3 regions of the Arthrobacter sp. FW306-05-C genome follow, and region 2 is predicted to be linked to each of the others. Evidence: riboswitches for the same ligand, from Rfam matches in the RefSeq annotation. Region 2 holds a riboswitch; each other region holds the start of a gene.

Region 1 (6,977 bases), on a different replicon from region 2:
CTTCTGGGGCGCGAAGTAGTAGACGTCGCTCTGGGCAACGTCCACATCCAGGCCGCCGGCAGCCGAGGTGGCGTCCACCAGGACAAGCGATCCCTCGTCGACTCCGGAAACCCGCTGGACCGGGGCCGCCACACCGGTGGAGGTCTCATTCTGAGGCCAGGCATAAACGTCCACCCCGGCCTCGGCCTGTGCCATTGGTCGGGTGCCGGGCTCGGACTTGATGATCGAGGAGGCTTCCAGGAAAGGTGCCTTGTTGGTGGCCGCAGCGAACTTGGACCCGAACTCGCCAAAGGAGAGGTGCTGGGCCTTCTTCTCCACCAGGCCGAAGCTCGCGATATCCCAGAAAGCAGTGGAGCCGCCAATGCCAAGGACAACCTCGTAGCCTTCCGGGGCGCGGAAGAACTGGCTCAGCCCTTCACGGACGGACCCCACCAAGTTCTTGACCGGGGCTTGGCGGTGAGAGGTGCCGAGGATGGTTTTGGACGCTGCGGCGAGGGCATCGATCTGTTCCTGCCGGACCTTTGACGGACCGGCACCGAACCGTCCGTCCTTGGGCAGGAGGTCGGCGGGAATCGTGATGCTGGTGTCGCTCACAGGTGCTCCAATTTCGGCGGGGACGAACGCTTTGGTCCGCACGGGCGGGTTGTGGTGGCCGGCAGCCGGGCGGCGGCTGTGCCATAGGCCTTTTCCATTCTGCCTGAACAGCGGCGCTGGGCGGCAACCGGCAGCGGCAAAGTCCAGACACTGAGACAACGCGGCGGGCGTGCAAGTGTCCCGCGTGTGCAACCCTTCCGCGTGCACCTGTTGCGGCTCCCCTTGGGGCCGCAGCTATTCGGACAAAGTCAAAATAGGCTAAGCTTTCCCCCGGACTACCTCGCGGGAAGAGGCGATACGGTGGGACAACGCAAGGTACTGCGCTCGAGGAGCTGAGCTGGATGACGGATCTGATCGACACTACGGAGATGTACCTCAGGACCATCCTGGAGCTTGAGGAAGAAAACATCGTTGCCCTCCGGGCCCGTATTGCCGAGCGCTTGCGCCACTCCGGCCCCACCGTCTCCCAGACCATCGGCAGGATGGAGCGCGATGGACTCGTTGTTGTCTCTGGTGACAGGCATTTGGAGCTCACTGACACCGGGCGCAAGCGCGCCACGGAGGTGATGCGCAAGCACCGGCTGGCCGAACGCCTGCTGGCGGACGTCATCGGGCTGGACTGGGCCTACGTCCACGATGAAGCCTGCCGCTGGGAACATGTGATGAGTGAGCGGGTGGAGCGCCGCATCTACGAGATACTGGACCACCCCACCGAATCCCCGTACGGCAACCCCATCCCGGGCCTTGCCGCGCTGGGCGGCCGGCCGGCCCCCGGCTTCGGTGACGGCGCCATCAGCCTGGTGGAGGCGATGAAGAGCTACGTGCCTGCTTCCGGCGTGACCATCAGCCGCCTCGCGGAGCCGATCCAGGTGGAGCCGGAGCTGCTGTCGCAGTTGGACGAAGGCGGAATCCGGCCCGGCGCTGCAGTGGCCCTGGAGCGCGTGGGCGACTACATCTCGGTGCGGGTGGCCGGGATTGAAGGAGCGCTGGAGCTTCCGCCGGAGGTTGCCGCACACGTCTTTGTGGCCGTCAAGCAGGGCTGAAGCGAAACTTCCATACCCCGGACCTGCCCTTCCAGCCAAAGATAACGGAATTGTTACCTAGGGTCTTAAGCCCCTATAGTAGAACCAGTCGTTTGAAACTTAAGCGTTACCTGATCCGGAGCCGAGCTCTGCCAGCGGATCGGGTGCACGAGTCGTTACTGGCAGAGGCGGGGGAACCACAAGCGGCAGCGGGGGACTGCCTTGGCGTGAAGTCCGTCAGCAGCAAGCCTCTCCAGTGAAGGATTCTTCCGGGAATACCCCTGCGCAGAAGCTTGCCCTTGGCGGGCCGGGTCTTTGATCTCTCTGACCCGAATCCGACAGCTAACTCCGCAGGCTTTTCCAGAGAGGAACCCTTCTTGACCATGCAAACCCCCCGGGGACGCCGCCGTGCTGCCGGCCCCCCTTCGGCGCCGCGGGTTGTCGAAGTTGTCGCAGCGGAGCGCCCCCGCGACCTCCATCGCGACGCCCGCCGCCGCCGGGGTCCGTTCCGCCAGATGACGGAGTTTGCCGCTGCCAGCGGCATCGGCCAGAAGGCCGGCATTGCCCTGGCAGCCACCGGCCTGGTGCTGACCGTGACCGTGCCCGCCACAAGTCCCGTTATGGCCACTGATGCCGCCGGCAGCGCCCCGCTTGCAGCCTCCTCTGTCACGCCGCAGCCCGAGATCTCGGCCGACATCGGTGCCCAGATCGACTTCAGCCGGTCCGCCGTGGTGACCCAGGCGGACCCGGACGGGAAGCTAAAGCAACTGCTGAGTGCCCAGTCGGCCGGCTCCGTGACGCGTGCCGCGTCAGCCGGCACCCTGGCCGCACCGCTGGCATCCCTTGCCACCGCTTCCCCCTTCGGTTACCGGGTCAGCCCGATTACTGGAGGCTCGGGCGACTTCCACCGGGGCCAGGACTTCGTGGCGCAGTGTGGGACATCCGTCCTGGCGGCCGCCACGGGTACCGTGACCTTCGCGGGCTGGCATCAGTTCGGCGGCGGAAACCGAGTGGTCATCGACCACGGGAACGGGCTGGAAACCACGTACAACCACCTGTCGTCCTTCAATGTGAAGGTGGGCCAGACCGTCTCCCGCGGGGACGTGGTGGCGCTGAGCGGCACCACTGGTGCATCCACCGGCTGCCACCTGCACTTCGAAGTCCAGGTCAATGGCGAAGTGGTCGATCCCATGGGCTGGTTGTAACCGAATGATTGCGCACTCTCAGATCGCCGTGACTAGCCGTGACCTGAATGTGACATTGAAACAAAACTGCTGTACCGTCTAACTCGCGTCAACTTTTCCGAAGTTGACGCTCTTGAGTGGATTGCCTAACTCTGCCACCGCTCAAGGTCCGTTCGCATTTCATCGTCTGGCAGGGGCGGGGGAACCAATTTCGGCCTTTATCCAGAAGGCCTTGGGGTTAAGTCACAAGCTTCCCAGGAAGCAGCGTGGCCGGGTGACTCCCATCCGAATCCGACAGCTCACCTCGCAGGCATTGGGAGAGGCTACCTTCGTGTCTTCACGCCATAATTCTGCGCGCCACCGTGCGCAAACGGTTCGCACCAACCCCTTGGATGCCGTTTCCAAGGCCGTGAGTGCAAATGCCGGGACCGTAGGCCGCCAGGCTGCCGTTGTGGCAGCCGCCTCGGGCCTGATCCTGAGCATGGGCCTGCCGGCCACTGCTGCTGATACCACTGCCGGTGTCTCAGCTTCCACTGAGTCCGGTTCGGCCCAAACGGCCCTCGCCGTCACCGCTGCCCCCACCGCCACGGTTTCCTTTGAACGTCCCGTGGTCAAAACCACCGCTGCTCCCAAGGTGCAGCCGGTGCGTACCCAGTCCACCGACACGGCCACCGCTGCTGCTGCTGCCGGCCAGGACGCCGCGCCGGCCGCCAAGACCGCCCAGACCATCTCCTCGGCGGCGACCTCGGGCATCGCAGCCATCGCCTACACCGGCATCGGCCACTCGTACGTGTGGGGCGGCACCAGCCCCGTCACCGGCTGGGACTGCTCCGGGTTCGTGCAGTGGGTTTACGCCCAGGCAGGCATCAGCATTCCCCGCACCAACGCGTGGAGCATCATGACCCCCACCTCCGCGCCGCAGCCGGGTGACCTGGTTGTCCAGAACGGCGGCGCCCACGTTGGCATCTACGTCGGCAACGGCATGATGATCAGCGCACTCAACCCCTCACAGGGCACGCTGCTCCACTCGCCTGCAGCCACCGGTACCTCGTCGTACTACCACCTCAACAAATAGTTCTTGGGCTCCGTGCTCCAAGGGCTATTTCTTTGCCCAAAGCTTCTTCGCTAGAAACCACATCCCCGTTCGGGACGCGCCGGCGTACCCCCAAGATGCCGGCGCGTCCAACACACTTTGCCTGCCTACCTGCGGTTGCAAGGAAAACGAAAGAGAGAACTGATGACGACTCGTGCTACCGCACGGCACCGCGCCGAGGTCACCAAGACCAACTCGATCGCTGTCATTGCCAAGGCTGTCAGCGACAACGCCGGCGGCATGGGCCGCCAGGCTGCGGTCATCGCCGCCGCTTCCGGCCTGGTCCTGACCAGTGGCATTGCGGCCAACGCCGCCGATGCCAACGTCAAGCGCGACTCTGCTCCCGCCTCCGCGCTGGAAGTTGAATCCGCCGTCGACGCCCCGATTTCCGCCGCTTCCACCATTGCGATCAGCTTCGAGAAGCCAGCTGTGACCACCACGCCGGCCCCCGTCGTCGAGCCCGAGCCCCAGGTTCAGGTGGAGGAAGCTGCCCCTGCTCCCGCCGCCCAGCCCGTTGCCGCTCCCAAGGTCACCGCCAAGGTCGCCACCGCCGCTGCCCCGGCCGCTCCCGCAGCCCAGGCTTCTGCCAGCGGCAAGGGTGCTGCAATCCTCTCCGCCGCCTACGCCCAGCTTGGCGTCCACCAGGACTGCACCATGCTGGTGACCAACGCCCTGGCCGCCGTCGGCATCCACTTCCACGACTGGCCCGCCGGCTACCTGTCCCTGGGGGACACGGTGCCTGCTTCCCAGGCACAGCCCGGCGACCTGATCTACTACGCCGATGGTGGCGGAGGAATGGCACACATCGCTGTTTACGCCGGAAACGGCATGGCCGTGCATGGCGGCTTCAACGGCAACGACACCGTGGTCTTCAGCGCAAACGTGGGCTCCGGGCCGGTTTTCATCCACGTCAGGTAAGCACCGCATGTCCGGCACTGGCAACAGCCAGTGCTTGTCCAAGGACCCCCGCCCTCGCAGCGGGGGTCCTTGGCGTTTAAGAAGTTCCCCGCAGGGGACTGATGCCTGCCCTGCTGGGGAACGTTCCCCGCAGGGAATCCGGGCGGCGATTACCTGATTTTGCACTTCTCTGTTTACTCTTGTGATGTCGATCCATAGCCCGGACATGCCGAGGGCAGCCGGCCCTCGTGCCCCTGACGGGTGCGGCCGTGAAGAGGTAAGTGCATGCGCACTCTCGTTCTGAATGCTGGATATGAACCGCTGGCGGTCATTACTTTCCGCCGGGCGCTGGTGCTTGTGCTCACGGGCAAGGCGAGCGTCGTGGCCGAAGGGGATGACCCTGTCGTGGGACCCACGGACGTCCTGGGCCGCCCGTCCGTGATCCTCCTCAACCGGTACATCCGGCCCCGATACAACCACTCCACGGCTGTCAGCCGCAGGGGCGTACTCAGACGCGACGGCCATAAATGCGCATACTGCGGCAAGGCAGCGCATACCATCGACCATGTGCACCCCAAGTCCCGGGGCGGGGCTGACTCGTGGGAGAACCTGGTGGCAGCCTGTCTTCGCTGCAACAACGTCAAGGGCGACCACACCCCGACCGAGATGGGCTGGAGCCTGCGCTTTGTGCCGGAGCCTCCGCGCGGCACCATCTGGCAGATCAAGGAACTGGAAAAGCCCACGCCCGCGTGGGATCCGTTCCTCCTGCCCGAACGCGCCGCCTGACCTCCGCTTTCGACGGGAGTGATCGCTGCCCCGCCTGATGGCTAGGCTGGGGGAGTGCAAGAGAACAGCCTGGTTTTTGATGCCCTGATTTTGGCCGGGGGCCGGTCCTCGCGGCTGGGCGGGGTACCCAAACAGTCCCTTGTCTTCCAAGGCCAAACGCTCTTGGAACGGGCCCTGGACGCCGCAGCCGGCGCCCGCCGCACTGTCGTCGTCGGCGACAGCGCCTTCCTGCCATCCCAAAGCACAACACCCCGCCCTGTATCCCCGGCAGCCTGGCCGGCCGACGTGCTCACCTGTCGGGAAGAGCCGCCGTTCGCAGGGCCTGCCGCTGCCATCGCGGCTGGTTTGAACACCTTGGGCGAAAATGGCGGAGCGGCCCCCTTCACCCTAGTGCTGGCCTGCGATATGCCGTTGGCCTCCGAAGCGGTGGCCGTGTTGCGGAAGGCTCTTGCCGCATCTGCAGCACGCCCCGGGGGAGGCGGAGGAGGCGGCGTGATGGCCCTGGCCGGCGACGGGAAGGTCCAGCCGCTGGCGGCCTTTTACAGCACGCCCGGGTTAAAACAAGCCTGCGCGGAGTTGGCCGCACGCGACGCGTTGGTCAACGGCTCCGTCCGGGCTCTCCTTGCTAGTCTGGACGTGCAGCTTGTCACAGTCCCCGCCGGGTCCACCTCCGACGTGGATACCTGGGACGATGCTGCCGCGCTGGGGGTTGCCGCCAGGAGCCAGCGTGAATGCAAGGACCGGAGCGCGGGCGGAACTAACGTGGGAGGCAAGTCGTGAAAAGCCAGGACGAAACGCTGGAGGAATGGTGCAGGGCCCTCCTCCAGGCGTACAAGCTCGAGGACGTCCAGGTAGACATCAACGCGGTGCTGGCACTCGCCGGCGTTGCCGCCCATGCCGTTGTCCGGCCGGCCGCACCGCTTACCACCTTCATTGCCGGCTTCGCCGCAGGCCTGGCTGCCGCTCCCGGCAGGGAGCTGGACGCAGCCTCCATGGACGCGGCGCTGGCCGTTGCCCGCACCCTGGCAGCTGACTACGAGGCTGAAGCCGCCGGGACTCCCGGCGAATGACAGCAGAAGCCCAGAGCGATCCGATGGCACCGCCCGGTTCCGGGCCGGAGAATGCCGGACCGGGAGAAACCGCCGCGGAAGAAAGTGGTACGGCTGGGGCTGAATCCGGCGACACGGAGCCGGGCGAAACCGAACCCGGGCATGCCCACCACCATCACCTGGCACACACGTGGGAAGAGGCCAGGCAGGCCGCCTACGATGCGGCCACCCCGATTCCTCCCAGCCCCGTGGCCCTGCAGATCGCCTTGGGCCGGAAACTTGACCAGGACATCGTGGCCCTCCAAAACATGCCGCACTATGCGTCCTCGGCCATGGACGGCTGGGCGGTCAA
Region 2 (6,977 bases):
AAGTCCGCTGCTGGTTGCCGCTGCACGGACGTTGGATATGCCAATTTCCTTGAGCTCTACTGTCAAAGACAGTGCCAGGAACAGGATTTCGATGGTGAGGGCGATGGTGAGGATAAGCGCCTCTCTGGCACCCAGAACAGTCCCCAGCCCCACCAGTAAACCGTCCAGCAGCAGATCGATTCCGACGGCTGCCAGCAGGCCTGTCGGCAATGTCCCGGACGCCGGGGACTGTCTGTCCATTTTTCGGCCCAGGGCGCCCAACAACAGCATGACAGCTGCGCCTGCGGCAAAACCGGCGGCCGCGAACCCGAGGTTTCCTTCTGCCCGCAGGTCCGGGAGTACTTCTCCGGCCAATGCTGCCAGGACCACGCCCGCCGCGAAGTGTTGAATCGCACTGGAGAGTTTTGGCCCCGGGGGCCTTAGGACAGCGATGACCGACCCCAGAGCCGCCGCGGCGACCGGGAACGCGACCAGCACCAGCGTTTGGGCGGAAAGACTCACACTGCCAACACCTTTCAAACCATGCCTTGCTTTAGGCAACCCAGAGGACATGTGCCCTACCCGCCCAGTGCAGGCGGGCTTTTGCTGCCTCACGCTACCGCCAGCGCCCTACCGGAGTCACGGCAAATGTTTGGATATTTGAACCTCACCCCGCTCGGGACTCCGGACGGCATGCCCGAAGCCCTCTGTCAGGTTCCGAAGGACGAGAAAACCCATCGCCAGTTCCCATCGTTTTAATCGGATATCATCGCTGTATGACGATACAAATGGCTGGTTGGGGGGATGCTTGCGGTGGGCTTGCACCCGCAGCGGCTTTGTTTCATTCCTTGAGCGACCCAACGCGGTTGAACATCGTGAAGCGAATGGCCGCCGGCGAGATCCGGGTGGGGGATCTGGCCGGGGAGCTGGGGCTTGCCCAGTCCACCGTGTCCGCCCATGTGGCGTGTCTGCGCGATTGTGGCCTGGTCCAGGGCCGCGCGCAGGGCCGCAGCGTCTATTACTCGCTGTCCCGTCCGGAACTGATGGACATGCTTGCCCAGGCCGAAGTCCTGCTTGCCGCCACCGGCAACGCGGTCAGCCTGTGCCCGAACTACGGCACCGGAAGCACCGGCGCCGTACCGACAAACGTGGAACTGACGAAGGAGAACGCCCGATGAGCGACGCCTGCGGCTGCAGCGACGACAAGCCCGAAACCGTGGCCGAAGAGGCTGAGGAGGCGGTCGGCTTCTGGCAGATCAACGAGATCCGGGCCGCGGCAATCTCGGGTGTGCTGCTCCTGACCGCCTGGATCCTGTCCTTGACCGGGGGCCCGGACTGGCTACGCCTGGTCCTGGAAATCGGGGCGCTGCTGGTCGCGGCGTGGACCTTTGTTCCCTCCACACTGCGGCGTCTGGCCAAAGGCAGGATCGGCGTCGGGACCTTGATGACGATCGCCGCCGTCGGCGCCGTCGCCCTGGGCGAGTTCGAGGAAGCCGCGATGCTCGCTTTCCTTTACTCCATTTCCGAGGGGTTGGAGGAATACTCGCTGGCGAAAACCCGGCGCGGCCTGCGCGCCTTGCTGGATCTGGTCCCGGCCGAAGCGACAGTCCTTCGCGGCGGGACGGAAGTCACCGTTGACCCGGCCGAGCTCGTTCCGGGGGACCGGATGGTCGTCCGCCCGGGCGAACGGTTGGCCACCGACGGCCGGATCATCACCGGCCGCACCTCCCTGGACACCTCGGCCCTGACCGGTGAATCCGTGCCGGTTGAGGCCGGTCCCGGCAGTGATGTCTACGCCGGGTCCATCAACGGCACCGGGCCGCTGGAAGTCGAAGTCACCAGCGCCGCGGAGAACAACTCCCTGGCCCGGATCGTGCACATCGTCGAGGCCGAACAGTCCCGCAAGGGACCCGGGCAGCGCCTGGCGGACAACATCGCCAAGAAACTGGTCCCCGGCATCCTCATCGCCGCGGCCCTGATCATCGCCTTCGGCTTCATCATGGGAGAACCCCTGGTGTGGTTCGAACGCGCCCTGGTCGTCCTCGTAGCCGCATCGCCTTGCGCTTTGGCGATCTCCGTCCCGGTCACCGTTGTCGCCTCCGTCGGCGCCGCCAGCCGCATCGGTGTGCTGATCAAGGGCGGCGGCGCACTGGAAACCCTCGGCAAGATCCGCACCATCGCCCTGGACAAGACCGGCACCCTGACCCGGAACAAGCCTGAAGTCATCGATGTCGCCGCGGCTGGGACCGTCACCCGCGAAGACGTTCTGGCCCTCGCAGCCGGGCTGGAGGCCCGCAGCGAACACCCCCTGGCCCGCGCCATCCTCGCCGCATCCCCCGCCCAGGCCGACGTGACCGACGTCGACACCGTCCCCGGCGCCGGCCTGCAAGGCACCTTTGAGGGCAAGACCGTCCGGCTGGGCCGCCCCGGCTGGATCAACCCCGGCTCCCTCGCCGCGGATGTCGAGCGGATGCAGAAGGCCGGTGCCACCGCCGTCCTGATCGAATCCGCCGGCGAAGTCATTGGTGCCGTCGCTGTCCGTGACGAACTGCGCCCCGAAGCCCGGGACGTCATCGCCCGGCTGACCGCCTCCGGGTACACCACGGCCATGCTCACCGGGGATAACGCGATCACCGCCGCGGCCCTGGGCAAGGACGCCGGGATCACCGAAGTCCACGCCGACCTTCGCCCGGAGGACAAGGCCGAAATCATCCGGACCCTGAAGTCCCGCCAGCCCACCGCCATGGTCGGTGACGGCGTCAACGACGCCCCGGCCCTGGCCACCGCCGACACCGGTGTTGCCATGGGTGCCATGGGCACCGACGTGGCCATTGAAACCGCCGACATCGCCCTGATGGGCGAGGACCTGAACCACCTGCCCCAGGTCCTGGACCACGCCCGCCGGACCCGGTCCATCATGCTGCAGAACGTGGGCCTGTCCCTGCTGCTGATCGCGATCCTGATCCCGCTGGCACTGGTCGGCGCCCTGGGGCTGGCCGCGGTCGTCCTGATCCACGAACTCGCCGAAATCGTGGTGATCGGCAACGGCGTCCGCGCCGGCCGCATCAGCGGCAAAATAATGGCGCTCCGGACGGCCAAACCCGCGCCGGCGCTGGAACCTGCCGCGTGAGCGTCCCGTCCCCGGCAGATCCGGCAGATCCGGCAGGGACACCACCAGTTGCCACCAAAGCATGGCGGGTAAAAATTGGCCTGCTCGCCGCGGCCGCCGTGCTCGCGGTGGCCGACCTGGTCATCAAGGCCTTGGCCGAGGAACTGCTCTCCAACGGTGCCACGGTCGATCTGGGCCTGGTGAACCTGAAGCTGGTGTACAACACCGGGGTGGCTTTCAGCCTCGGGGCTAACCTCGCCCCGTGGCTGGTCATTGCCGCGACCGCCGTCATCGTCCTGGCCATGTCCTGGTACGCAGTGTCCACCGCCCCCGCCATGCCGGCGCTCTCCCGGGCGGGTGCGGCGATGGTGGTTGGCGGCGGTGCCGGGAACCTTGTGGACCGGATGGACGGGCGCGGCGTCGTGGACTACCTGCACAGCGGCTGGTTTCCCACCTTCAACCTCGCCGACGTGTTCGTCACCGTCGGCGTAGGGCTGTATGTGCTGGGCAGCCTGCTGGGATCCCGGGACCAGGAAAAGGCGTAACCAGCTGCAGTCCGGGCACGGGCCTCCTGACGCTGGAAGGACTTGCTCATGCTTGCCAGCATCCTGGCCACGACGGCCGCGTTAGCAGCGACCAAAATCGATGACATTGCTCCCATGCTTTTCCGTTCCTTGAACATGAAGGATCGATGGGCGCTGGGATTGAACGGCTGCGGAAGGCGGTGCAGGCACCGGCGGGTCTGACCAGGTCACTGACGACATCCCGGAAATACCCCGGGTATCAAGCAGGTGGGTGCCAGTCAGGGCGTTATGCAAATGTGACAAATGAGGCTTGTGTGACGTAGGGTCTGAACCGTGCCGGTTTCTCCGAATGCGGCACTCCCGAGCAGACTTGCCTAACTCTGCCGCTGCCAGGGATCCGTTCGTAAAATTCGTCCGGCAGAGACGGGGAACCCAGAGTTGGCCCGCTTCGAGCAGGCCTTGGGGTGAAGCCGTGCCTGGTGCCTTTCGTGTACCATCACGGCCGGGTGCCTCCCATCCGAATCCGACAGCTAACCTCGCAGGCAGTGGGAGAGGCCCTTTCATGCCCATGCGCAAAACTCACGGCCGCCACCGCGCGGTCTCCGTCCAGACCAGCGCCATCGCCGTGCTGTCCAAATCCGTCACCGCAAACGCCGGCACCGCAGGCCGTCAGGCAGCCGTCCTCGCAGCAGCCTCCGGCCTCGTCCTGACTGGCGGCATCACCGCCGCCCAGGCAGCAGACGCCCCGGCCCAGCGCGACGCCGAGCCGGCATCCACCCTCGAAGTCGCAGGCCAGGCCCAGACCCCGCTGACCGCCGACGCCACGATCCAGATCACCTTCGAGCGTCCGGAGGTGGAAACCACGCCGGCACCCGTCGTGGAAGCAGCCAAGCCAGTCGCCGCCGAAGCGCCCAAAGCCGCGGTCCCCGTGGGCGCTGCGACGGTGAAGGCAGCCGCTGCGCCCGCCAAGGCCCAGGTCACCGTCACCCCTGCCGCGCCGGCGCCCGCGCCAGCCGCGGGCGGGATCAACGGCATCATGCTGTCCTCCGCCTACGCCCAGATCGGTATGATCCAGGACTGCACACGGCTAGTCGAAAACGCCCTCAACGCTGCCGGCATCCCCGTCGGCGACCTCGGGCCGATGCAGTTCATGAACTACGGCACCGTCGTCACCGACCCGCAGCCCGGCGACATGGTCATGCAGCCCGGCCACGTAGGAATCTACGTCGGCAACGGCCAAGTCCTCAGCTCCGGCCTGAACGGCAAGAACGAAACAGCGGTCCACCCCCTGACCTGGATGACCTCCAAAGGCGCCGTGACCTTCGTGCGCGCAGGCAAATAAAACCACTGAAGGCCGGTGATTCAATGCCTTGGGGGCAATGAATCACCGGCCTTCAGCATGCCCTCGCACGCTGGACCCTCTGTCGAGGGTGGAGTGCCCTGCCTCTTACTCCGGTCCGGTGCCTCGGAACCTCTGCACCCTCAAACCAAGGGACCGGAGACGCCGGAAGTCCCGCCGGAGCCTGTGGTGCTGAGGTGCTGAGGTGCTGAGGTGCTGAGGTGCTGAGGTGCAACCGTACAGCCGCAGTCTCGCTCGTTTCCGCGGATACGCGCCTTGGCTGTTGAGCTCTCCAGAGGAGTTCCGGCGATCGCGGCGAGAAGTACTGCGGGCGCCAATCCCATGCGTGTGCGGCACGTGAAAAGGTGGGCAGGGCTTTCCGCATATGCTGGATGGGTGCTAAACGAGTTTTGGGCCACCGCACCTGCATCGTACAAAGCGGTTGTTTTCAGTGCCATGGCCCTGATTGCGCTGGGAATCGCGATTAACATTTTTGGCCAGACCGCCAAAAATGAGGCCCTGTCGTTTGCATCGCTGGCTGTCATAGGCGCGGGACTGCTGCTTCACGCTGCAGGGGTTGTCATCCGCGGACATCAGGTCCAGAAACGCCTTCGGAATTCTTCAAGAAAAGGATGACCCAGTGCAGAACGCTTTCGTTGCGGCTGGCCTTCACGCCCTAAGCACGATGCCTACTCCCGGTCCCGGAACTGACGGGCTGAGGCCCGGTTTGAGTCCCGATCAGGTGTCACCGGGATTTCTCGGGTTTCTGATGACGGCGTTTATGGTCATAGCCGTCGTGATGCTCATGGTGTCCATGACCCGGCGGATCCGCCGCGTGCGCTACCAGGCGCAGATCCGTCTGCCAGGGCAGGACAGCCCGGACGGAGCGGATACGAACCTTGCCGTCGCCGGTGAGCCGCAAGCCAGAAAGCACACAACCTAGCGAAACTTCCGGGGCCCGGTCTAGTGGTTCGCCAATTTGTTCCAGCATGTCACCCGGCCGTTATCCTTCCCTCAGGGGATCGCGACCCTCTTGCCCGGCGAGATGACGCCGTAGCCCAGGCGGCGGTTGTGCCAGCAGCGTACCGAGCGCCTGGGAGAAATTGATTGGGCCGGCCGGCAGCCCGCACCGCTAGGCGGAACCTTGCCGCTTTCCAGGTCTTGGCCAGGCCGGCGAGGTAGCGGGGGCCGCCCTCCGTTTCCATCCAGATCAGCTTCAATGCCACGGGCAGCGGCGGTACGATTCACCACGGTCATGGTCCTGATACCAGCCATGGCATTGACGCTGGGGCTGACCAGCCGGGACCTGGTGGACGCGCGAGTCCATTCATCCATTCCTGTACAGTCGTTAGGGGCTTCATAGCGCCCCACGGATGCTGTCCCGCGCCCGGGCCAGTCCTGACGATGATTCAAGGAACCGTATGACCGCTGAAAATATGATGGCTGAGGGTCCTCATCGGCCGGCCGCGCCGTCCCGGGCATCGGGTATGCCGCTTGGTTGCCGGCGTTTGTTGATGGTTGGCGGTATCTGCGTTCCGATCGGCCTCGTTGCCGGACCATTTTTGCTGCCTGCTCAACTGTTGGCCGTCGCGGGAATTGTCCTGCTGGCTGTTGCGTTGTCCCACGGGCCCGGTGAACGCTGGTTTTGGCGCTGGTCGTTGGCTGTCGCCGCGGCTGGTGGCCTGTGGCTGGCCGCTACGGCGGCGTACTACATCACGATCATGGTCGCCGCTGAGGCGTCTGCCCCGTTGCCGGTTTTCGCGCAGGGACTCTTTACTGCCGGGGCGGTGTCCGTTGCGGTCATGGCGGTCGCAGCCCTGACCGCTGCGCTGCTGAGGATGCTGGCGAATCGCCGGAAAGCCCGGGAAGCGGGGGCGTCTGTCCGGTCCTAGGCCGTTCCTTGGTTCTTTCCGGTGTTCCCGTGCGACGGGAACACCGGAAAGACGTAGGTCAGGAGCGTTGTCCGGCGTTTCTGCGGCGCAGCCACCAGGTCACGGCCAGCGCCGCTGCCAGGATCCCGAAGGCG
Region 3 (6,977 bases), on a different replicon from region 2:
CTGAACGAGGAGCTGGCACGGGAGCTGGGACTGGACCCGGAGTACCTGCGCAGCCCCGAAGGTGTACGGCTGCTGGCGGGAAACCATGTTCCGCCTGGCGCCACGCCCGTTGCGCAGGCGTATGCAGGCCACCAGTTCGGAGGATACTCACCCCTGCTCGGGGACGGACGGGCCCTCCTGCTGGGTGAGGTCACGGACCGCAACGGACGGCTCCTTGACCTCCACCTCAAAGGCTCGGGGCGCACGCCTTTCGCCCGCGCCGGGGACGGCCGTGCCGTCGTCGGGCCTATGCTGCGCGAGTACCTCGTCAGCGAGGGGATGTACGCCCTGCACATCCCCACCACCCGTTCGCTCGCAGTCGTGGCAACAGGCCGCCAAGTCCGGCGCGACGACATGCTGCCGGGCGCCGTCCTGGCCCGGGTGGCAAGCAGCCACCTGCGCGTGGGCAGCTTCCAGTACGCGCGTGCCACCGAAAACATGGATCTCCTGAAGCGGTTGGCGGACCACGCCATCAGCAGGCATTACCCGCACGCCGCCGACGCCGACAACCCCTACCTTGAGCTGTTCGCCTCGGTCGTCTCGGCCCAGGCGGAATTGGTGGCCCGCTGGATGCTGGTGGGATTCGTGCACGGGGTCATGAATACGGACAACATGACCATTTCAGGGGAGACCATCGACTACGGCCCGTGCGCGTTCATGGACGCGTTCAATCCCGCAGCCGTTTACAGTTCCATCGACGTCAGCGGCCGCTACGCCTACGCGAACCAGCCGGTTCTTGCTGAATGGAACCTTGCCCGGCTCGCCGAGGCGATGCTGCCGCTCATCCATGAAGCCCAGGAGCAGGCGGTTGCGCCCGCAGTGGAGGTGCTCGGCGGCTTCCGGGGCCACTACAGCAGGGCGTGGACCGGTGGCATGAATGCCAAGCTCGGCCTTGGCAGCCGCGGGGGAAGTGACGAGGAAACCACGTCCGCTTTGGTGGACGGCGCCCTTGCCATCCTGAAGGACGGTCCCGTGGACTACACCCTCTTCTTCCGTAACCTGGGCAAGGCCGCCCGTGGCGACCTTCGTCCGGTGCGCGGCATGGTTCTTGATCTGGCTGCGTTTGATTCCTGGGCGGAGCGGTGGCAGGCACTCGAACCGGACGCGGAGCTGATGGACAACGTCAACCCGGCGTACATTCCCAGGAACCACCTCGTGGAGGAGGCATTGGCCGCTGCCACGGCCGGAGACCTGTCACCCTTGCAGCAGCTTTTGGAGGCAGTCAGTGACCCCTTCACCGAGCGGCCCGGGCTGGAACGCTACGCCGAAGGCGCCCCCGAGGACTTCGGCAACTATATGACCTTCTGCGGGACCTGACGGCTGCGGGGGCAGGCGGCGGATGCGACAGGAGGGCGGCAGCCGGATGACCGGCTGCCGCCCTCCTGTCTAATGCCTGCGCTGTTGGGCGCCTGCGGTGATGCGAAGACTAGGCGACGCGGACCGCTGAGTAGCCGCCGAGCCAGCTGATGGAGTGCACCTGGGTGTCGTAGCCGTTCACGCCACCGCTGACAACCTGGCCGTTGCCGGCGTAAACGCCAACGTGGCCGGAGGTGATGATCAGGTCGCCGGGCGCAGGAGCGCCGACCACGGTGCCGTACTGGAAGAACTGGGTGGGGGCAAGATCGCCAACGGACTTGCCCACCGAGCGCAGCGCCTTCTCAACCATGGCAGTGCAGTCCTGCTTGATGCCCAGCTGGCCGTAGGCGTTTGCCAGGATGGCAGCGCCGGTGCCGCTGCCGGTGGGGGCGGACACGGGGGTGGCCGAGGCGTAGGACATGTTCATGCCGGTGTTGGCCGGAGCGGCGGCTGCGGTCTGCACGGGTGCTGCTGCAGGGGCCGGAGCCGGTGCCGGTGCCGCGGTGTAGCCGGCGGCGGGGATCTGGATCTGGTCGCCCGGGTAGATGATCGAGGACAGGCCCAGTCCGTTGGCGGACAGGACGCTGTTCAGGCTGACGCCATTAGCAGACGCAATGGCACCCAGGGTATCGCCGGAAACTACGGTGTGGACGCTGCCTGCTGCCGCTGCCGGGGCCGCAACAGGTGCGGAGTACGCCTGCACGTTGGTCTTTTCCGTGGTGTCAGGGCCGGTGACACCGGCGTGGGCCGGGGCGCCGACGCCGAAGGCAATGCCGGACGCTGCAGCAACTGCGAGCGCGGGGCGGCCCAGCGAGCGGGCCTGGGACTTGGCTGTCACGGCGAGGCCCTCGAGAACAATGGAGCGGGCCGGAGTTGCGCGGTGACGGGCAGTGGTGGAATTTTTTGACACGGTTGATCGCCTCTCCCATGCCTGCGGGGTGAGCTGTCGGGTTCGGGCTGGAGATACCCGGCCGGAAGCAACCCCGTAATGGACGGAGGCGCTATCGACTTAACCCCAAGGCCACAAGTGGCCGCGGAAACTTGGTTCCCCCGTCCCTGCCAGCTGGAGCGGTTGTATCCCATGATCAGTGGCAGGGCTCGGCATACTGATGGGAATGTCCCGTCTGAGAGGGACACCTGAAGACCATAACCCACATGCGGTGGCATTGTCACATTTGGATAACATACGAGGTTCCCCTCTCGAATTCCGCAAACGTTTGGACGTTACGGCTGTTACCGGTGTCGACCTCGGCTAATAGCCGGGCTTGCAGGATAGGTAACGGCCCGGACACGGACACGGGATGTTTGCCGCGGCTCCATCGCACTGGCCGTTTCCATTCAGGCGCTCCGCGATCCGACCGCTAGGCTGTTTGTATGCCAGATTTCGACCGGTTCCGGGTACTGCTCGAAGAGGAGCGGGCGCGGCGCCTGGAGTTGCTGCCGGCGCTGCGGGCTGACATCCAGGCAGCGAATTCGGCCCGGCAGGACTCCAATGTCGATGACGAGCACGATCCCGAAGGGGCCACGATCGCGTTTGAGCTCTCGCAGGCTTCGGCGCTCCTGAAGCAGAGCTCGGCCGGCCTGGACCAGATTGACGCGGCGCTGGCCCGCCTGGCAGCGGGGACCTATGGAGCCTGCGCCGTGTGCGGGGAGCCCATTGCGGAGGGCAGGCTGGAAGCGCGCCCCTGGACACCGTTTTGTATCCGCCACGCCTCGTCCGGTCGGGGACGATGACTGGCCCTGCGGATGTGGTGTCCGCGGCGGCGGAGTTCGTTGACCGGACCCTCCAGAACGAGGGCGCCTGGTACCGGGCGGACGACGTCGGGAACCGGCTTGGCTGGGTGCTGGACTCTTACGGTTCCTCCATCGGAGCGGTGCGCGGCACGGTGCGCGATGCCCTGCGCAAATTCAAGAACCTGGACCACGACACCACGGTGATGCTTGCGTCCACCCTGTGGGGACAGCCCCGGCCCGGCTCCCGCCCCGTGTTTGAGCGCCGGTTGGCGGCCGTGGTGCTGCTGCAGTCACGGGTGCGGCTGCTCAGGCACTCGGACCTGACCCGGCTGGAAGGCTTCCTTCGTTCTGCCCAGGCTGCAGACCTGATCCAGCCCCTCCTGGGCGACGTCCTGGTGCCGCTGCTGTCCGGCCTCGGGGAGCGCGAGCGGCAGCGGGCCAACGCGGTCCTGGCTCGGTGGCGGGACGACCCCGACCCGCAGCTTCAGGCGGCGGCAGCCGCCCTTGAAAAAGATTTGACCCTTTGACCTCGAAACCGGGAGATCCGCATGAATGAGCACTTTGACCTTGACCGTTTTGTTGCCGCGCAAAACAGCGGCGGCACCTATGACCAGGCGCTGGGGGAGCTGCAGGTCGGCAGGAAGTCCGGCCACTGGATGTGGTTCGTCTTCCCGCAGATTTCCGGGTTGGGGCAGAGCGCAATGTCCCGCAAATACGCCATCTCCTCACTCGCAGAGGCCCGTGCCTACCTGGATCATGAGGTACTGGGGCCGCGGCTCCTGGAGTGCGCCCTGGTCCTGGCCAACCATGCAGACCAGTCCGCGGAGGACATCTTCGGCGGCATCGATGCCAGGAAGCTGCGGTCGTCCATGACACTGTTTCTCCGGGCGGCACCCGGAGAAACAGTGTTCAAGACTGTCCTGGCCCAGTTCTTCGACGGCGAGCCTGACCCTGCCACCGATGAGATCCTGGCTGGCCAGGCCGCTGGCTGACGCCGGGTTGGCGGATCAGCCAGGCCCGGGGAACCGGCTAGGGCGTGGGGCTGCCGCCGTTGACGTTCAGTGTTTCCCCTACCACGTAGCTGGACTCGGGTGAAGCCAGGAAGACGTAGGCGGGTGCCAGCTCCGCGGGCTGTCCTGCCCGGCCCAGGGGAGTCGACTGGCCGAATTCCGGCAGCTGCTCCTTGGGCTGGCCGCTGCTGACCTGCAATGGCGTCCAGATGGGACCCGGGGCCACGGCATTCACCCGGATTCCCTTGGGTGCCAGCTGCTGTGCCAGTCCCTTGGTGAAGTTGTTGATGCTGGCCTTGGTGGTGGCGTAGTCCACCAGGGTGGGGGACGGGTTGTACGCCTGGATGGAGGTGGTGTTGATGATGGTTGAGCCGGCCGGCATGTGCGGGACGGCGGCCTTGGTCAACCAGAACATCGCATACACGTTGGTCTTGAGGGTGTGGTCGAACTGCTCGTCGGTGATGTCCTGCAGGTCCTCCTGGGCCACCTGCTTCCCGGCGTTGTTGACCAGGATGTCCACCCCGCCCAGCACGGCAACCGCCGTATCAACGACTTCCCGGCATGTGGCGGAATCCTTGAGGTCGCCCGGCACCTTGACGGCCTTGCGGCCCGCGGCCTCGATGATCCCGGCGATGCGGGAGGCATCCTCCTCTTCCTGGGGCAGGTAGGAAAGGACGACGTCGGCGCCTTCCCTTGCAAAGGCAATGGCAGTTGCGGCGCCGATGCCTGAGTCCGCGCCGGTCACGATGGCGCGGCGGCCTTCCAGCCGTCCCGTTCCGCGGTACGTTTCTTCGCCCAGGTCAGCCTTGGGTGTCAATTCGGCGTCGAGGCCCGGCTCGGGCTGGTGCTGCTTTGGCGGGGAAATCTTTTCGTAGGCAGTCACGGGATTACGGAAGGTGTACTGGTCAGTCATGGTGGTCCTCCTGTTCGTGCGGACTCGGGCTGGTTCGTCGCCCCGGAAATTGAAGCAGCCTGCGATCAATGGATCACAGTGAGCCAAAAAGCTAAGCATGCTTACCGTTCCCAGCCTAGGCAATGTAACCCCGCCCTGCCAAGCGGTCCTTCGGCGTGGCCGCGTCAGTCCCGCCGTACTTCGACCAGCCTGACCTCCGCCAACCGCCCGCCGTCGACCACGGCTTCCATGAATGTGCAGGAGGGCTGCCGGCGGCGGTCCGTGGGCGACCCGGGATTCAGCAGCCGCAGCCCGTTCGGCGACGCGGTGTCCCAGGGAATGTGGCTGTGCCCGAACACCAGGACATCGGCTTCCGGATACAACGCTTCGCACCGCAGTTCGCGGCCCTTCGCCTGCCCTGTCTCGTGGACCATCGAAAACCGGACGCCCTCCAAGGTCGCGCTGGCCGTTGCAGGAAGGCGGCGGCGCAGCTCCGCGCCGTCATTGTTCCCATACACGCCCAGCAGGCGCCTGCTTCGGCGCTCGAATTCGTCCAGCAGCGCTGCGTCCACCCAGTCACCGGCGTGGAGCACCACATCGGCATTTTCAACGGCCCGCCACACCTGGGCGGGAAGGTCTTTGGCGCGTTTTGGCACGTGGGTATCGGCGATGAGGACAAGGTTCAAGGGCATATCCGCATCCTGCCATGAAGCCCTGTTCCCGCGCCCACCGCAGTCGTACTCTGGGGCTGGGAGGTGATTGCCATGGAGGCAGCCCAAGGCGACCGCATCGTCGTGCACGGAAGGACCGTAGGGTCCTCGGACCGGCACGGGGTGATCCTGGAAGTCCGCGGCGAAGGCGGAAGCCCGCCCTATGTTGTCCGCTTTGACGACGGGCACGAAACGGTCATGTATCCCGGCGGCGATTTCGCCGTCGACCGTGCACACAACACCTGACCGGCGGTGCAAGCGGGACTGCGCCCCGCCGCTCCACCTGTCAGACTGGACGAATGGACCACTTTCCGTACTCCAGCACGTCATCCACCCCACCGCCCCGCTCCGGTCCGCGCGACCCGGGTGACGCCTGGGTGGAAGGGGACCGGGGCCGGTACTGGGGCAGGTTCGGTGCGGCCGGCGTCCTGGCCTACGACCCTGCCAAGGGCGTGCTCCTGCAGCACCGCGCCGTCTGGAGCCACAACGGGGGAACCTGGGGCCTTCCCGGCGGGGCGCTGCATGAAGGCGAAGAAGCGGTGGACGGCGCGCTCCGCGAGGCCTACGAGGAGGCGGCCGTCCCGTCGGAGAGCGTGGAAGTGCTCTTCACCTCGGTCCTGGACCACGGCTACTGGTCCTACACCACCGTGGTGGTGCGGGTGCTGGAGTCCTTCGAGCCCATTATCAGCGATCCCGAAAGCATTGCGCTGCTCTGGATCCCGGTAGCCGAGGTGGATGCCCTGGAGCTGCATCCGGGTTTCGCGGCGGCCTGGCCGGAACTGCTGGCGCGGCTGGATTCCGGAGAGTCCTGGTGAACGGGGAACGCTGCTGAACCCCGGCCTGCGCCGCTGCTAGTAGCCTTCGCCGTACTCGGCCGTCACCAGGATGGGCAGGTGGTCCGAATTGCCGCGCGGCAGCGTCTCCACACTGGCGATGTCCAGGCCCAGTGACGTGGCGAAGTCGAAGTGGCCCTTGAACACCTTGTACCTGGTGTAGGTCCGCCTGTTGCTGAGGGACAGGGCGTATCCGGAGTTCTTCATATGCATGTCAAGGTTCTTGGTGAAGAACGGGTAGTTGAAGTCACCCACCATCAGGGTCATCAGGCCCTTGCCCATGCTCAGCAGCTCGGCGTGCGCTGCGTGGATCTGCTTGCGCCGCAACGAGTTGGAGGCAGTGAGCGGGGCTGCATGGAAGGAGCCGATCACCAGCTCATGCTGGGTTTCGTTGTCCATCACC

What was found. Region 2 has a riboswitch for cyclic di-AMP ahead of LFT44_RS21640 (NlpC/P60 family protein). Riboswitches for the same ligand answer to the same signal wherever they lie in the genome.
Region 1: it holds a riboswitch for cyclic di-AMP, as region 2 does, so the genes downstream of both, LFT44_RS03790 (C40 family peptidase) here and LFT44_RS21640 (NlpC/P60 family protein) in region 2, are expected to answer to the same signal.
Region 3: it holds a riboswitch for cyclic di-AMP, as region 2 does, so the genes downstream of both, LFT44_RS11090 (C40 family peptidase) here and LFT44_RS21640 (NlpC/P60 family protein) in region 2, are expected to answer to the same signal.

Annotation. Positions count from the first base shown of each region.
Region 1 covers NZ_CP084556.1:801,777-808,753, forward strand. Annotated here, with positions in the region: gene serC (phosphoserine transaminase) at 1-594, opposite strand, end outside; gene LFT44_RS03780 (metal-dependent transcriptional regulator) at 936-1,637, shown strand; cyclic di-AMP (ydaO/yuaA leader) riboswitch at 1,757-1,987, shown strand; gene LFT44_RS03785 (M23 family metallopeptidase) at 2,000-2,821, shown strand; cyclic di-AMP (ydaO/yuaA leader) riboswitch at 2,950-3,127, shown strand; gene LFT44_RS03790 (C40 family peptidase) at 3,252-3,875, shown strand; gene LFT44_RS03795 (NlpC/P60 family protein) at 4,038-4,811, shown strand; gene LFT44_RS03800 (HNH endonuclease) at 5,076-5,576, shown strand; gene mobA (molybdenum cofactor guanylyltransferase) at 5,631-6,356, shown strand; gene LFT44_RS03810 (DUF6457 domain-containing protein) at 6,353-6,646, shown strand; gene LFT44_RS03815 (molybdopterin molybdotransferase MoeA) at 6,643-6,977, shown strand, end outside.
Region 2 covers NZ_CP084557.1:185,974-192,950, forward strand. Annotated here, with positions in the region: gene LFT44_RS21620 (ZIP family metal transporter) at 1-501, opposite strand, end outside; gene LFT44_RS21625 (ArsR/SmtB family transcription factor) at 756-1,157, shown strand; gene LFT44_RS21630 (heavy metal translocating P-type ATPase) at 1,154-3,109, shown strand; gene lspA (signal peptidase II) at 3,106-3,633, shown strand; cyclic di-AMP (ydaO/yuaA leader) riboswitch at 3,974-4,171, shown strand; gene LFT44_RS21640 (NlpC/P60 family protein) at 4,175-4,954, shown strand; gene LFT44_RS21645 (DUF3188 domain-containing protein) at 5,348-5,587, shown strand; gene LFT44_RS21650 (hypothetical protein) at 5,721-5,894, shown strand; gene LFT44_RS21655 (hypothetical protein) at 6,466-6,843, shown strand; gene LFT44_RS21660 (copper resistance CopC family protein) at 6,902-6,977, opposite strand, start outside.
Region 3 covers NZ_CP084556.1:2,399,838-2,406,814, reverse strand. Annotated here, with positions in the region: gene LFT44_RS11095 (protein adenylyltransferase SelO) at 1-1,356, shown strand, start outside; gene LFT44_RS11090 (C40 family peptidase) at 1,466-2,305, opposite strand; cyclic di-AMP (ydaO/yuaA leader) riboswitch at 2,309-2,479, opposite strand; gene LFT44_RS11085 (TraR/DksA family transcriptional regulator) at 2,770-3,129, shown strand; gene LFT44_RS11080 (DNA alkylation repair protein) at 3,126-3,656, shown strand; gene LFT44_RS11075 (DUF1810 domain-containing protein) at 3,678-4,121, shown strand; gene LFT44_RS11070 (glucose 1-dehydrogenase) at 4,159-5,052, opposite strand; gene LFT44_RS11065 (metallophosphoesterase family protein) at 5,217-5,723, opposite strand; gene LFT44_RS11060 (DUF1918 domain-containing protein) at 5,796-5,987, shown strand; gene LFT44_RS11055 (NUDIX domain-containing protein) at 6,041-6,556, shown strand; gene LFT44_RS11050 (endonuclease/exonuclease/phosphatase family protein) at 6,593-6,977, opposite strand, start outside.